4 regions of the Bacillus sp. JJ1521 genome follow, and region 1 is predicted to be linked to each of the others. Evidence: predicted binding sites of a transcription regulator. Region 1 holds the regulator's gene; each other region holds the start of a gene.
The links. The regulator Rex, encoded in region 1, represses fermentation and respiration genes when NADH is low (regulators of the CRP and FNR family bind a similar motif). The targets are predictions, from matches to a motif close to TTGTGAAATATTTCACAA.

Region 1 (4,160 bases):
TTTTCGACTTCTTCCTGTTGTTTTTCGTATTTTTTCAGATCAAGCTCATAATTTTCAGCCTTTATTTTTAAATAGTTGCTATAGTTTCCAACATATTTGCTGCTTGTGTGTCTTGAAATCTCATAGACCTGGTTAACGACTTTGTCTAGGAAGTAACGGTCATGGGAAACAATTAAGAGTGCACCAGGATAGCCTTGGAGATATTGTTCAAGCCAGGTAAGCGTGCTAATATCGAGGTGGTTTGTCGGCTCGTCAAGAATCAATAAATCAGGCTTTGTTAGTAATAATTTACAAAGAGCGAGCCGTGTTTTTTGACCACCACTTAAGCTAGATATTTTGGTTTTATAGCTTTCTTCTGTAAAATTAAAACCATGTAAGATGGATCGAATGTCGGCTTCATATTGATAGCCGCCCTGTTCCTTAAAATCGACCTGGAGCTGATCGTATTCTTCAAGTAGCTTTTGATAATCAGTGGGATTTTCAAAAATAGATGGGTCGCCCATTTTTATTTCAAGGTTTCTTAAGTTTTTTTCAAGTTTTTGTAATGATGCAAAGACGGTAATCATTTCTTGCCAGATGGTAAGATTTGATTCAAGCCCAGTGTCCTGTGCGAGGTAATCAATTGTGACACTTTTTGGCTTAATGATTTCGCCGCCATCATGAGACATATGGCCAGCAATAATTTTTAATAGAGTGGACTTTCCGGCACCGTTTCGACCAACAATGGCAATTCGGTCACGGGTTTGTACTTCTAATTTTATATTCGATAAAATAAGATCAGCAGCAAAATACTTTTTGAGCTGATTTACTTGTAGTAAAATCATTGTTTCTCACCTCTTGTTTCTATGAACAGTGTATCTTATATTATCTAAATAGAGCAACTGCAATGATAATGTTCACAGATGTTACAAAGACAGATGTGGTAAAATAGTGTATAGTTTTAGTGGAGGTTCAAAAAGTCCGGTGAAAATGACACATCGAATTTCTTCGTTGGCTTGCTTTTCCGTGCCTCACGTATTAAATACATACGTTCCGGTACTCAAAGCTGCACCGCCTCGAACTTCTTGGTCCTTTTCATCCTCCTTTTAAACATTCAGTCATAGTGGAGGGTTCGATAAATGACATCATTTACCCATTTTAATGAGCAAGGTCGCGCTAAGATGGTAGATATTACGGAGAAATCTGATACTGTTCGTACAGCGATTGCAAAATCAAGTATTACTGTAAATAAATTGATTTATGAGCAAATAATAAATAATGAAGTGAGCAAGGGGGATGTTCTTGCTGTTTCCCAGGTTGCTGGTATTATGGCAGCTAAAAAAACATCAGAGCTAATCCCGATGTGTCATCCATTAGCATTAAAGGGAGTCGACATTCGTTTTAGTTGGACGACTCAAGATGAGTATATTTTACATATTACCGTAACAGTTAAAACAAAAGGCAGTACCGGTGTTGAGATGGAAGCGTTGACTTCCGCATCGGTTTGTGCGCTAACGGTGTATGATATGTGTAAAGCGGTTGATAAAGGGATGGTAATTGGACCAACCTATTTAGCTGAAAAGACTGGTGGAAAAAACGGTGATTTCAAAAGGCAAGTAGCGGGGGAATAAACATGAATTTAGAACAATCAAAAATACCACAAGCAACTGCCAAAAGGCTGCCACTTTATTATCGGTTTTTGAAAAATCTGCATGCCTCGGGAAAGCAAAGGGTTTCTTCTGCAGAGCTGAGTGACGCGGTTAAGGTTGATTCCGCCACGATTAGACGTGATTTTTCCTATTTTGGTGCATTGGGAAAAAAAGGGTATGGCTATAATGTCAATTATTTATTATCCTTTTTTAGTAAGACCCTTGATCAGGATGAGTTAACGAAGGTTACGTTAATCGGTGTGGGTAACTTAGGAACAGCATTTTTGCATTATAATTTTTCAAAAAATAATAATACAAAAATTGAGCTTGCGTTTGATGTGGATTATAATAAAGTAGGCAGTAGTATTGGTGGAGTAAAGGTGCATCATTTAGATGATCTTGAGAATGAATTGCCCGATGATGTAACAGTTGCCATTTTAACGGTGCCGGTTGGAGCAGCTCAGTCGATTACTGACCGCCTGGTAAATAAAGGGATTAAGGGTATCCTTAATTTTACTCCAGCAAGAATCAACGTTCCTGAACATATTCGGGTGCACCATATTGATTTAGCTGTTGAGCTACAAGCACTTGTTTATTTTTTAAAGCATTATTCAAATGATTCAAATGAAGAATAGAAATAGAATTTATAATGTAGGGAGGTGACTCACAGTGGGGAATCTTGGATTTGGTAGTATTCTATTGATCGTATTTGCAGCGTTACTAATTTTTGGACCAAGTAAGTTACCTCAATTAGGAAAAGCAGCAGGTAATACATTGCGTGAATTCAAAAACGCAACAAAAGGTTTAGCAGATGATGACGAAGATGATGTTAAGAAGAATGAAACTCATGATGTGAAGTAATGATAGGATGAGTCACATGAACGAAAAAGAAATGTCCGTTTATGATCATATTGGTGAGCTGCGAAAACGACTGATTTATGTAGTCGTTTTCTTCTTCATCGTTGCTTTAGGAAGCTTTTTTCTAGCAGAGCATGTAATTGTTTATTTGCAAAATGCGGAAGAAGCTAAAGAGCTGACAATGAATGCTTTCCGGATAACAGATCCAATTAAAATATATATGAATTTTGCATTTATTATTGCATTTGTTATCTCCTCCCCTTTTTTACTGTTTCAGCTTTGGGCCTTCATTAGTCCGGGTTTGTATGAGAGGGAAAGAAAGGTAACATTGAGTTATATCCCAGTTTCGGTAATATTGTTTTTACTAGGAATATCTTTCTCTTATTTTATTCTATTTCCATTTGTTGTGAATTTTATGACGCGGTTAGCGGTGAGCCTTGATATAAACCAGGTAATCGGGATTAATGAGTATTTTCAATTCCTGCTGCAGATAACGTTACCGTTTGGCTTTTTGTTTCAGCTGCCAGTTGTCGTAATGTTCTTAACAAGACTCGGAATCGTGACACCGATGTTTTTATCCAAAATACGAAAGTATGCGTATTTTGTCCTTTTAGTCATCGGTGGGTTAATTACGCCACCTGAGATCATCTCCCATTTAATGGTCACCGTGCCGTTATTCGGATTATATGAAATCAGTATTCTCGTATCAAGAAGTGCTTACAGGAAGGTGCTTAAAGCGGAAATGATGGCAGCGAATAGTATGGAATAATTCTGAAAAGCTGCAGTTGAAGTTAGATAATAAAAAATAACCTCCACCGGGAGGTTATTTTTTTGCGTTAGTTACTTTTTTTATTTTGCTGTGTAGGACAAACATACGGATTGCCATACCAAAGTCAAATGTTGCGATAAGTGCAAGTAGCACCGTGGAAAAGTTCCAGACAGACTGCGTTGCATTAGTAATCGCGATATACGTAAAGAATGCACCCAATAATGTGTAAAAGATGCCCATTACAAAAGGTGAAGTTCGTCTCATAAGTTAAAAGCCCCCAATAAATGTCTGTTGCAGCTTCTCAGCTTGCTTCATGATTCTTTCTATATCATCTGCAAAAATTGTCTGAACCACGACAACAAAAGTATTCATCGCTACATGGGCAAAAATCGGTACGATAATTCGCTTTGTTTGTACATAGAGGAATGCAAAGGTAAAGCCCATTGCCGTATAAATGAGGATATGAGTAAAGTCCATATGCACAACAGCGAAAATTAACGAACTAATTAAGCCTGAGATGAAAAAGTTAAATTTTTTATATAATGATCCAAAAATAATTTGTCGGAAGATAATTTCTTCAAGAATTGGACCAATTATCGATACTACGATTACAAGCAATGGTAAAGATTTTACCAAGGTCAAAATTTCTTGGGTGTTTTCAGAACCGGGCTCAATACCAAACAGATGAATTTCAATGTTTGCCGCAACCACTTGGGCTGTCATAGCCATAAACACACCTGCGATCGCCCATCCAATTGCCTCACCTTTAGAGGAACGTCGTAAGTTCTGATGTCTTTCCTTAATATCTTGTCTTAATAAATATAATACAATCGGAAGTGCGGCCACAAAACTAAAAACAGTCCAAAGTGAAATTATTGTATTTTGAGCAGCGGCTGGATCTAGGT
Region 2 (4,160 bases), on a different contig from region 1:
TTTTAATATCAAATTTTACACGTTTGCTTAAATCATATAACCATCGGAACACTTTTTCATGCTCGACTGGAGAAATCATGTCTGTTTCTTTACCGCGACCAGTAGGCACAAGGAAAAAGACGCTCCATAATACACAATCAAGATCCTCTACTAATTTTGCCATTTCATTTAAGGCATGAACATTATATCTTGAAATTACTGTGTTAATCTGAACTGGAATCTCAAGTTCATGTAAATACTTAATAGCCCTCATCGTTAAATCAAATGAACCTTTTGTTCCACGGAAATGGTCATGAATCTCCGCGGTCGGACCATCTAAACTAAACGCCCAACGAGCTAAACCAACTTCCTTAGCTTTTTGAATTGCTTCCTTCGTAACATTTGGTGTTGCACTTGGTGTCATTGAAACACGTACGCCTTTTTTAATTGCATAATCAGCAATATCATAAACATCGGGGCGCATTAATGGGTCCCCACCTGTGAACACGAGCATTGGATTGTTCATCTCATATATTTGGTCGATTAGCTTTTTCCCCTCTTCAAAGGAAAGTTCTCGAGGGTCTCTCGTATATTGTGCTTCTGCACGGCAATGTAAACATTTTAATTGGCAAGCCCTAGTAAGCTCCCAAATGACAATAAATGGGTCTTCGTTATAGTCTCTTTCAAACATGAGGCAAACCTCCTTTGTTAATGTCCACATTTTAACACTATAAAAAAGTGAATTATGTGAGTTACATCACAGATCAAGGAGGTGTTTGAAAAAGTTCACAAATAAGGAAAAGCTCAAGTGCCCGAGAAGAACATCGACTAACAACTACCACGTCCTGTGGCAAACGTCGATGTCAGCACTTCCTCGAAAATGCCAAGCATTTTCTTCGTGCGATGATTATGCTGTCGAAGCTTTCCTTGTCCTGTGCAAGTCCGACAAGCATAAGAAAAAGCCGGCGAGAAGTATGCCTTTTATCCTTCTTGACGGATTGGCTAGACCAGAGAGGGGCTAAGTGCTGAAACTAGAAATCAATTATATGAAAAGTTAATTGAAGAAATATTATTTGAAGAAACTCAAATGTAATTGAGGGTTAACACTACAGCCACAAGTAGGTTTGGTGCCCCCAAGAGGAAAAATAAATAGGAATATCGGATTCTTTTTTTTCGGTCTTTGTTTCTTTCGGTATAGTAGTTCGCTCTTGCACGATCTCCATTTATAAAGGAATCGGACATGATTCCAGCAAGCAGGAAGCAAATAATCCCAAGTGTCCCTGAAATAACTGAAAATGTTTCAAATTGATGAGTAGACAAACCAATGAATAATAGAAGTCCAGAGGTTAATATACCTAAAACTAAGCCTACCCTCAAACACAATCCCTCCTTTTCAAAATATCTGCTATAGATATTTTATCATACTTTTCAGAAAATTATGAGTGTGCTGCGTGAATTTTACAACAAAAGCAAATGGAGGCCGGCACAATGTGAGTCACAAAGACATTGCCACTCAGACGTGGCGTTTTTAGTCTTTGTTCCTTGTATCAGTCATTGGTTTTTGTTGAATTTTTTCATATTCTGTTTGGTTGTTGATGTTTTCGAATTCCAAGCCTTGTAACTGAAGGTCTTGATTTGTTACGTATTTGACGTGGCAAGAGTCTAGCAAATGGCTCATTTTTAAATGTTGACCTTTAAGCAATTGTTCTATTTTCTTTGCAACCCTAAAATGGTAAACAGCGATTAAGGGCTGCTGTCTACCATTGATTACCGGAACGACAGCATCGATACTAGGGTCAGTTGTAAAAGTGATTAGTTGCTTAACGAGAACATCCGTCACAAAAGGAGTGTCACAAGGTAAAACAACATACCAATCCGAAACTTCTTTTTGCATAACAGTGAACATGCCTGCAAGTGGTCCATTCCCTTTAAATTTGGGTAAATCCTGAATAACTTCCACTGACGTTTGGCTCTGAAATTGACCGACTAATGCGGGATGGCTTACAATAAGAAGATTGCCCACATTCCCTTCCATTGCCTCTATTGCGTATTCATAAAAGTATTTTTGATATAGTTTGGCAAATGCTTTATGACTTCCGAATCTCCTTGATTCTCCACCAGCTAAAAGTATACCTGTGATTTTTGTTTTATTCATTTGTAACTTCCTTTTACTTTTTCTTCATAGTAGCACGATTGGAACAGTCTTCCAAACGAAACTTTTTCAACCATAAAAAAGGTGCAGGCAAATTCGTAAATTAACTTTGCATACACCTTGAGAGAGATATCGAAATCCCTGATTATTTTTTACCGATTGCAACGCGCCAAACATCCGGGCCTTGTTCAAGGTATTCCCAAGAAAATTCTTCACCGCGTTCCATCATGAATTGGTATTGGAGTGGTCGTGGATCATGGTCATTTGTAAGCTCCATGATTTCACCTGATTGTAAACTATCAAATGCTCTAAAAATGGTAGGGTGCTTATCCTTAGGTGCAAAATCTGGTGCATTTACTTTCGCTGCAAATACCATATTAACATTCCTCCTTTTGTTTTATGAGTCCATTGTATCGAGTCTAATCCAATATTGTAGTGAAACTTATCACGATGAACGTATGTTTTTTATCATATGTCTAGAAAAATATGCGATAATGAAAGTGAATTTCGAAATGCCACGTAAGCATCTTGTCATACCTCATGATTGTGGAATCTAAAGTAATTACGGGGTGAAAAGATGAAAGATTTAGTAGGTACATGTAAGGAATGTGGGAAAGACATTTATTGTTTAGACGGATTTATTAATGGTATTGTTTTAGATGATAAAAAAGGGTTACTTTGCTTTAATTGTGCGGAGGAAAAAGACGATAAAAACTAGGAGTATATTCTCCTAGTTTTTTTGTGTCCATTTTTTGAACATTGTTTTTGATTTCAATACCTATGATATAAATCACAGTTTTAATATCGTGGATTGCTACACTTAAGAAGGAGTTGCCTTTGGTACAGTTAATTTGAACAAGGAGTGAGACCGATGGGAATATCATCCATTCGTGAACAATTGAAAGGAGTTCCATTGTTTCGGGAATTAACCCCGGAAGAACTAGATCCAATTGTTGAAATTTCACAGTCACGATTATATAAACAAAAAATGTTTATTTTCATGCAAGACGATCCACTTGATCGTGTTTTTTTCATTCAATCTGGAAAGGTGAAAATTTATAAGTCTGACATGCACGGGAAGGAACAGATTGTGTCCGTACTCGAAGCAGGAGAAATGTTTCCGCATGCTGGATTTTTTAGAAAAGGTGGATATCCTGCACATGCCGAAGTGATTGAGGACTCGAATATTATTTTAACCCCCATTGATAGATTTGAAGAAATATTATTAAAGAATCCTGAGCTTTGTATTAAAATTTTTAAAGTTTTAGGTGAAAAAATCATCGACCTTCAAAAACGACTGGAGGAACAAATTCTTTTAAATACACAAGAACAAATCATTATGCTGTTACTTCGTTTATGCAGAAGTAACGGAGAAAAGATTGGCAATCGCTTCAAGCTAACTACTCAATTCACTAATCGCGAGCTTGCCAACATGATTGGTACAACACGCGAATCAGTAAGCAGGACGGTTTCAGTATTGAAAAAGAAACAGATTGTAGAAATGACCCCTGATGGATATTACCTATTAGATCACATGAAGTTACATGATGAGATATTTTAGACCAACAGAAAGTGGCGTTCTTTGTCTTTGATCTTTCGGTATTTGTGATTCACGTCACATCATTTCTCATTGAAAATGATTATCATTAGGTTATAAACGTTAATCAAGGGGGATATCAAAAATGAGTCCATTAGAATCAAAAGTTGTTGAAGTAGATGTAAGGGAAGATCTAAAAAATAAAATCGAGCCTTTTCAAAAGATTATGGAAGCAGTAAAGCCTTTGCAGGATGGAGATATTTTCATTTTACACGCACCATTTAAACCGACTCCTTTATTTCCAATTTTAAAAGCAAAAGGTTTTTCAAATGAAGCCGAGCAAATTGATAAAAGACATTGGAAGGTCACTTTTACTAAACGAGGTGACACTAATGAAATTAGATAATCGAGGTCTTGAGCCTCCTACACCAATGATGAGGACATTGAAAGCTCTCGAGAAATTAAATAAAGGCGACACGTTAACCATTATCA
Region 3 (4,160 bases), on a different contig from region 1:
GCTTCCGTTGGTCGATAAAAAGGTGATGATTAAGAGGTTCCCCACTTATCAGGCTAGGGAATCAGATTAAACATCCGATTTAATAAATAGACGGACAAACTCAGCTTAATAAGTAATTTTTGATAAAAAAGGCTTCATTAGACGGAGAAATTCCGCCTATTGAATCAAAAAATGCGAAAATAAAGGTTTTACTTTGCATAACCGGAAAACCTCCCTTTATATACCCCAAAACGGACTCCATTCTGAATCTAGTCGGAAAATTTCCGTTTATCTTACTTTTGCTAGTTATAAAAATCTAATGTCTAAAATGTTATCTATATTGACGTTAAATAGACTCTAATCATTGATAAATCAATAAAAACCAAAGGCTCTAATTTAGTTGAAAAATTAGAGCCTAATTTGATATTTATTTGGTGTTCTGCACCTTGAAACAGAGCCCCTTACTTTAAGAGGGTTTATGGTAAGAGATAACCTGCTGCTTGGAAAATGCTGTACCAATCTTCACGGGATAATTGAACTTCACTTGCTTTTACAGAGTCCTTTAAGCGTTCTACATTCATTGTTCCGATAACTGGTTGCATGTTGGCCGGATGACGCAATAGCCATGCAATCGCGATCGTCGTATTGGATACGCCATATTTTTCTGCAATTTCGTCAATCTTTTGATTTAATTCAGGGCATTTCTCATTGCCAAGAAAAGGACCTTCAAAATAACCATATTGGAATGGGGACCAAGGTTGAATCGTAATGTCATTTAAACGGCAAAAATCGAGCACGTCTCCATCACGGTTAATGGACTGGTCAATTTGCATATTACCCGTAACGCCACTTGCAATCATATGGGCATTTGGGATGCTTAATTGCAGTTGATTCGCAACAATAGGCTGCCTCACATATTTTTTAAGTAATTGAATTTGCATCGGTTTTTGATTGGATACACCAAAGTTACGAACTTTCCCGGAAGACTCTAGTACATCGAATGCTTCTGCTACCTCTTCAGGTTCAACAAGGGCATCTGGACGATGTAAAAGTAAGACATCAAGATAATCCGTTTTGAGTCGTTTTAAGATCCCATCTACAGAATTGAGGATATGCTCCTTTGAAAAATCAAACATTCCTTTTCGAATGCCACATTTGGATTGAAGAATGATTTTTTCCCTTACATCATCATTCATATGTATTGCATCTGCAAAGATTTCCTCACATTCACCTTTACCGTAAATATCGGCGTGATCAAAGAAGTTGGCACCGATTTCTAATGCTGTTTGCACAAATTTTTCCGCTTCAGGCTTTTCCAAAGAATTAATCCTCATACAGCCTACTCCAACAACTGGTACTTCTAATGTACTCGTTCCAAGTTTTATTTTTCGCACGGTTGATTTACCTCCAATTTTAGAACTGTTATTACTGTTTCCTCTCTCTAGTCTACCTATTTCAATCATGAATGGAAAGCCACGTCACAAAAAAAGTGTTCCCCCTAACTTAGGGGGAACACTTTAGTTATGCAACGTTTGCTGCTGTTTTTGTAGCTTTTTTCTCGTTAATTCGTTTTGTAAGGTAAGGTACTGCGAATCTGTCTACACCGTAGTAGTAAGTTGCAGCGCCTGCGAATAAGAGAATAATGGCTACTGTGTAAAGCGTTGGGTTAGTGCTTGTTGTACCAGCAAGCATGAAGTTAAGGTTCATGAATGCACCTGCAAGTAATGCTGGAATTGTTGCGAAACCTACTATTAAGCCAAGTCCTACAAGTAATTCTCCCCAAGGGATGAGTACGTTGAATAACTCAATATTTGGTAGGGCAAAGCCTTCAAGGAATGCTGCAAACCAGCCTTGTACTGCTGGGTGATCTCCACCTGCATTTGCGATGGCACCTTGGATAAATCCACCTGCATCAAATCCGCCTGCTGTTACTTTATGAAAACCAGCTTCTAGCCATTGAATACCTAACCATACACGTAATACTGTCCAAACTACTGCCATAATAGGTCCTTTTAAGAATATTTTCATTCTAATCTCCCCTTATAATTGATTTGTGAAACTCTTCACAAGTTGTTGTAAAAAAATATGAGTGCTTTTTAGCTGCCAGCTTTGTTGTAGTTAGTTTGTGAAGTTTTTCACTAACTTTCTACACTCTTAATATACAGCGGATTTCAAATAAATGCAATAGGCTTCACAAATATGACACATATGATTTTATAGTCTTTTTTTTGCTCTAAATACATACATAGGAATAGGGAGGATACTCTATCTTCCGGATGAACCTAAACTCTTTTAATATGGTCTGCTGAATTTGGGTTTGTCCGATATTAGGGGCGGATTGTCCGATAAAATTTAAGTTCCGTCCGATATCTCCCCCCGAATGTCCGATAAACTCAAATTTATGTCCGATATCCCAAAACTGCATTAGATACTCGGCCTTCCGCATTGACTGGAAGGCTTTTAATAAGAAATGAGTACGAAGCGAAAATTCCAATAAGGGAAAATATTTCAAAAAGTGTTTGACTTTGGACTTTTCACATACTATAATCCTTTTATACAGCAAAACAGGAACGTATTAATTTAATATAGACTCTTATCCAGAGCGGTGGAGGGACATGGCCCTACGAAACCCGGCAACCTTCAAGATTATTCTTGAAAAGGTGCTAATTCCTGCAGGTATTTTTACCTGAAAGATAAGAGGAGGATAAAGCCCTCTTCTTATTGAAGAGGGCTTTTTCTATTGCTTGGATGATGAAGGTTTGAAGTTGTATAAGTACTATTCCTAGTTTTCCTATAAAAATATTGGAGGTATATATATGAGTAATCAATTTGAAAGCTATGATTTAGAAACAATATTATTACACGGGGGACAATCACCAGATCCAACAACCGGGTCACGTGCAGTGCCTATTTATCAAACAAGTTCGTATGTTTTCCATAATTCTGAGCATGCAAGGAGTTTATTTGCCCTTGATGAACCTGGGAATATTTATTCAAGAATTGGAAATCCAACTGTAGATGTATTGGAAAAACGAATTGCCCTTTTAGAGGACGGGGTTGCGGCTGTTGCGACATCATCAGGGATGGCTGCCATTGCCTTAGCGATCATGAACATTGCAGAAGCGGGTGATGAAATTGTTGCTGCTACAAATCTATACGGTGGTACATATAATCTGTTCTCAACCACATTACCGAAATACGGAATTAAGGTCCACTTTGTAGATTCGAAAGATCCAGAGAATTTTAGAAAAGCAATCACTCCAAATACGAAGGCAGTTTTTGCTGAAATTATCGGAAATCCAAGCTTACAGGTTTTAGACGTAGAAGCAGTTGCAGCAATTGCACATGAAGCAGAAATTCCACTTATTATTGATAATACATTTGCTTCTCCATATATTTGTAAACCAATTACATGGGGTGCTGATATTGTCGTACACTCTGCAACGAAATGGATTGGTGGTCATGGAACCACAATTGGTGGTCTTGTTGTAGATGGGGGTCGCTTCAATTGGAATAACCCTAAATTCCCGGGATTTACTGAGCCTGACCGAAGCTATAACGGCGTAAGATATGCCTATGATTTTGGAACACTTGCATATAGCCAAAAACTTCGCGTACAGCTTCTGCGTGATTTTGGTTCATGCTTGAGTCCACAAAATGCATTTTATTTATTGCAAGGACTTGAAACCCTCCATCTACGTGTGGAAAAACATAACAAAAACGCTTTAGAACTAGCAAACTATTTAAAAAATCACCCAGCAGTTGAGTGGGTATCCTATCCGGGGCTAGAGGACCATCCATCCTATGAGCTTTCACAAAAGTACTTAAACAATGGCTTTGGGTCCATCGTAAATTTCGGAATTAAAGGTGGTCGTGATGCAGGGAAAAACGTCATCGACAATATCGCACTTTGGTCACATGTAGCGAATGTTGGCGACGCGAAGTCGTTAATTATTCATCCAGCATCGACAACCCATCAGCAGTTAAGTGCGGAAGAACTTCTTCTAACTGGGGTTACAGAAGACTTGATTCGTCTCTCCGTCGGAATTGAATCCGTTCGCGACCTACAAAATGATCTTGATCGTGCGTTTTATGAAGCAACAGGTCTTTCTTTTAAAGGTGCAGAAAAGGGAGAAGTTGTAGTGAACGATGAAGGAGTCATTCGTTGGGCGCTACAATCA
Region 4 (4,160 bases), on a different contig from region 1:
ACCTGTAGGAACTGCAATCATCATTGTTGTAATTGAGAAGAAACTGTTTGAAGCAGCCCCTTGCCCCATTGTAAAGAAATGGTGCGCCCATACAAGACATGAAAGTACTGAGATAATGACGATTGAACCAACCATTGATTTGTAACCATATAAGTTTCTTCCTGAGAAGGTTGAAATGATCTCACTGTAAATACCGAATGCAGGCAGAATTAAGATATAAACCTCCGGATGTCCCCATACCCAGAATAGGTTTGCCCAAAGCATATCCATACCACCATTTGTACTAGCAAAGAAGTGTGTTCCGAAAAGTCGATCCATTGTTCCCATTGCTAATAAAACAGTTAAGATCGGGAATACTGTCACAATGATTAAGTTAGCAACTAGAGTAGTCCATGTGAACATTGGCATTTTCATCAAGGTCATGCCAGGTGCTCTCATTTTTAAAATCGTCGTGATCATATTGATCCCTGTCATCATTGTACCCAGACCTGAAATCTGTAACGCAATCATGTAGTAGTTCGTACCAACTGATTGACTGAAATCATTGCCTGCAAGTGGGAAATATGAAGTCCACCCTGCATCAGGCGATCCCCCTATTACGAAGGAGATATTAAATAGCATTGCTCCCATAAAGAAGAGCCAGAAGCTAATTGCATTTAGGCGTGGGAATGCCACGTCACGTGCTCCAATTTGTAGAGGCACAACATAGTTCATGAAGCCCATGATGAAAGGCATCGCCATGAACATGATCATAATAACACCATGTGTTGTAAATATCTCATTATAGTGCTGAGCGTCCAACAGCTTCGCTTCAGGTGCAGCTAACTGTGCACGTAGCATAACTGCATCCACCCCACCACGAAATAGCATGATTAAGGCGGAGATTAAATACATGATTCCAATTCGTTTATGATCAACGGTCGTTAACCATTCACGCCATAAATAACCCCATTTTTTAAAATAGGTTAAACCGGCGACGATTCCGATTACGGTAAGTCCTATTGCGACCATCGCTGCATAGATGGCTGGACTTGGATGTGGTATGGCAAAACGTTCAAAGAATTCCATCCGTTTGTTACTCCTTTCAATTGAAGTGTGAACTCGGCGTTCAAGCTTTATTTAAAAATCAATGACTATTGTGTTCTGAATGTGCTTCGTGCTTCGTATGATCTTCCTCGTGAACTTCGTGTCCTTCTTCAGAATCACCTGATCCATGGTCATGAGCTGGCGGTGGTGAAAACTCTAGGTGAGTTCCAGTAAATGTCATTTGCCCAAGATGGCCTGGTTCTAATAACTCATCGAACTTTTCCTCGGTAAGAGGCTTCGCAGTTTCTTTAACCTCGTCTACCCATTCCTCAAAATCTTTTTGAGATACGGCATTTACACTAAATGTGTTTTCCGCAAATCCCTTTCCACTAAAGTTTGCGTTTCGCCCCATCAATTCGCCCTGCTCATCGGCAGCAAGATGCAACGTCGTAATCATATCGGCCATGGCATATTTTTGCCCGCCAAGCTGAGGAATCCAAAAACTTGTGATTGGACCGTATGAATAAAGTTTGAATTCAAGTGGTCGATCTGTTGGAATATATAAGTAATTTACTGTTTCAATATCCTCTTCCGGGTAGCTAAAATGCCATTTCCAATCTGAGGATGATGCATAGATAACCAATGGTTCCTGATCTTCGTAGCCCTGTGGTGCCGACTCAACAATGTAGTTACTTTGAACAGATACAACTGACATATATCCAACGATTAAGATTGGAATCCCAATACAAATGGCTTCAACCCAAGGATTTCCCTCAATATGTGGTGGCTCGTAATCCTCTGGCATTTTCGAAGCCCGATATTTAAAAAGCATATATCCTAATAATACGAAAACGACAATAACAACTACTGCCATGATTCCAATTGAGAGTAGGATATCATGGGCCTGCCTCGCAGCTTGTGGACCTTTTGGGTCGAGGACCATTAATGGTTCACATCCTGTTAGCACTGTGGCAATAGTAATAATCATCGATAAGAAAAACCATTTTATTTTCATAAACGTACTCCTTTCCGAATGGATGCTCTTAGTAAACAACTATGTATGTTGCAACGAATTTGTGTACAACTTCACAAAGTTGTCAAAAATTTTTTAGCTACTTGTTTTTTTCGTAATATGTTGAAAACTGCAGCTAAGGTTTATTTTACAAAATAGTTTTTTTAAATCTTTATCACTGTGTAAATGATGATAACATCATGTGCCTTAAAAAGTTGTTACAGAAAAGGGAAGGAAATATTTGTAAAAGGGAATTATTTTAACATAAACACCTCAAACCTTGATGTGATGCATATCACAGGTGTTTTTTCGAATTTGAACAATTTGTTACATCTTTAAAATGAAAAAAGTTCTCCCATTTTTAATGGAATTGACAATAACCATCCATACTATAAAAAAGAAGTTAACTTTATTCAGCAGAAGTCCCCTACTTCCGCTGAATAAAGTTATAGCCTCCGGCGGATGCCACAGATTTTCAAAGGAAAGTTTTCGAGCATGCTCGAAAAAATCTGGGCGCAAATACGCCTTGGCGTATTTGATAAAGATTAGGTGGTGGGGACACTGAAAATATTATGGACTATGATGCTTTTCTTTTCTGTGCAGCAATTTCAACCTCAAGATAATCTGTACATAACCTATAAAGGAAATACGATTGCGACCGTGAATCGGGCTGAATATTCTCTTCCATTGCTCGGTGTTCCTACATTGGACACCAATAAATATACAGATTTTCTAACCTATTTAGATGAGCAAGTATATGAGGAATCAAAGGATGCGAAGATAGGCAAAACGGGTGAAATCGTTAAGGAACATGTAGGTGTGAAATTAGATAAGGATAAATTTACGAAATTATTTTACTCTCGTTTTTTTGGAAAAGAGGATTTCATTGAGGTCCCCGTGGAGCGAATTTATCCGCGGGTTGATAGTGAGCTTTTATCAACAATTCGTGTAAAAATGATTGGGCAGTATGTTACGCATTTTAATTCTTCTAATAAGGAACGATCTACAAATATTGCCCTTTCAGCAGCTGCCATCGATAGTCATGTACTCTTTCAAAATGAGACCTTCTCTTTTAATAAGGTCGTTGGAAAAAGAACCGCGGCCAGAGGATATCAGCCAGCGCCGGAAATCATTAGGGGTGAACTGATTGAAGGTATCGGAGGTGGGATTTGCCAAACTTCCTCCACCCTATTCAATGCTGTCGACCTTGCCGGGGTTGAAATTGTTAAGCGCTATTCCCATAGTAAACGGGTAGGCTATGTTCCCGCGGGACGCGATGCAACAGTTAGCTGGTATGGGCCTGATTTTCTTTTTAAAAATACATACAATCAACCGATTTTAATACGGGCAAAAGTTTACGGAGGAACACTTATCGTAAGCATCTATTCTTCGGAGGATATCAATTATACGCCACGAAAAATTACACCGAAAAAGGAAAAGTGAGACCTTTAATTCTTAACGGGTACTCTTGAAGTGAACAAAATAAATAAATCGCACACTTACTCGCATTGTTTGAGTAAGTGTTTTTTATTGATATTAAGCCCGTTATGGTATTTTTATAATCAAAATCACACCCGATTTAGCATTAAATTATCCTTGTATCTTAGCTGTTGTACAATAATATTTTTCTGCGATTTTGATTACCGATTTTATGTTAATTTTTTTAATCAGAGGCCTACTATTTTTCATCGTTGATTTTCTTGTAGGTATGAGAATTCATAGGCGGAGATATTCCGATTAATATCTCTAAATAGGACAAAATCCTAAGATTTGGTTTAGATAAAACGGAATATGAGTATTTCCAAATTTAAACGGAATTTTTCCGTTTGTTTTCATAAAAAAATGAGGAGTTGTCCCTCCCCTTGGTTTTGACGCGTGTTTTTCGAGTATCCATCACGCGAGTGGTATTGCTGCGGTGCTCTTGCTGGGTAGCGTAACGAAAAACTGAACATATGAACGAGCTTTGTAAATGGAATCGATGCAAATAACAGAACGAGAAGGATGACATGAATTTTAATCGGTAAAATGTACCTAAAACAAGGATTGCTATACTATTTAAGGATATGCCGTCCACTAGAAACGTAATTCCATCATTTAACCTCCTTTCAATTTTAGGTTCTTG

Region 2: V7147_RS14910 (DUF2249 domain-containing protein) is a predicted target of Rex. The motif match lies at 2,565-2,582, and genes of this name have one in related genera.
Region 3: V7147_RS04310 (DoxX family membrane protein) is a predicted target of Rex. The motif match lies at 2,031-2,048, and genes of this name have one in related genera.
Region 4: qoxA (cytochrome aa3 quinol oxidase subunit II) is a predicted target of Rex. The motif match lies at 2,101-2,118, and genes of this name have one in related genera.

Annotation. Positions count from the first base shown of each region.
Region 1 covers NZ_JBALOX010000019.1:8,489-12,648, forward strand. The annotation lists gene V7147_RS03845 (ABC-F family ATP-binding cassette domain-containing protein) at 1-824, opposite strand, end outside; gene moaC (cyclic pyranopterin monophosphate synthase MoaC) at 1,119-1,610, shown strand; gene V7147_RS03855 (redox-sensing transcriptional repressor Rex) at 1,613-2,263, shown strand; gene V7147_RS03860 (twin-arginine translocase TatA/TatE family subunit) at 2,298-2,489, shown strand; gene tatC (twin-arginine translocase subunit TatC) at 2,506-3,255, shown strand; gene V7147_RS03870 (YdiK family protein) at 3,310-3,519, opposite strand; gene V7147_RS03875 (CPBP family intramembrane glutamic endopeptidase) at 3,523-4,160, opposite strand, start outside.
Region 2 covers NZ_JBALOX010000102.1:1,355-5,514, forward strand. The annotation lists gene V7147_RS14895 (TIGR04053 family radical SAM/SPASM domain-containing protein) at 1-670, opposite strand, end outside; gene V7147_RS14900 (DUF5316 domain-containing protein) at 1,063-1,356, opposite strand; gene V7147_RS14905 (molybdenum cofactor guanylyltransferase) at 1,508-2,134, opposite strand; gene V7147_RS14910 (DUF2249 domain-containing protein) at 2,277-2,507, opposite strand; gene V7147_RS14915 (hypothetical protein) at 2,709-2,849, shown strand; gene V7147_RS14920 (Crp/Fnr family transcriptional regulator) at 3,003-3,692, shown strand; gene V7147_RS14925 (DUF2249 domain-containing protein) at 3,814-4,074, shown strand; gene V7147_RS14930 (DUF2249 domain-containing protein) at 4,061-4,160, shown strand, end outside.
Region 3 covers NZ_JBALOX010000021.1:37,997-42,156, forward strand. The annotation lists gene V7147_RS04305 (aldo/keto reductase) at 456-1,373, opposite strand; gene V7147_RS04310 (DoxX family membrane protein) at 1,501-2,007, opposite strand; SAM riboswitch class I at 2,570-2,679, shown strand; gene V7147_RS04315 (PLP-dependent aspartate aminotransferase family protein) at 2,796-4,160, shown strand, end outside.
Region 4 covers NZ_JBALOX010000075.1:25,517-29,676, reverse strand. The annotation lists gene qoxB (cytochrome aa3 quinol oxidase subunit I) at 1-1,068, opposite strand, end outside; gene qoxA (cytochrome aa3 quinol oxidase subunit II) at 1,127-2,041, opposite strand; gene V7147_RS12470 (VanW family protein) at 2,618-3,481, shown strand; gene V7147_RS12465 (respiratory nitrate reductase subunit gamma) at 3,871-4,050, opposite strand.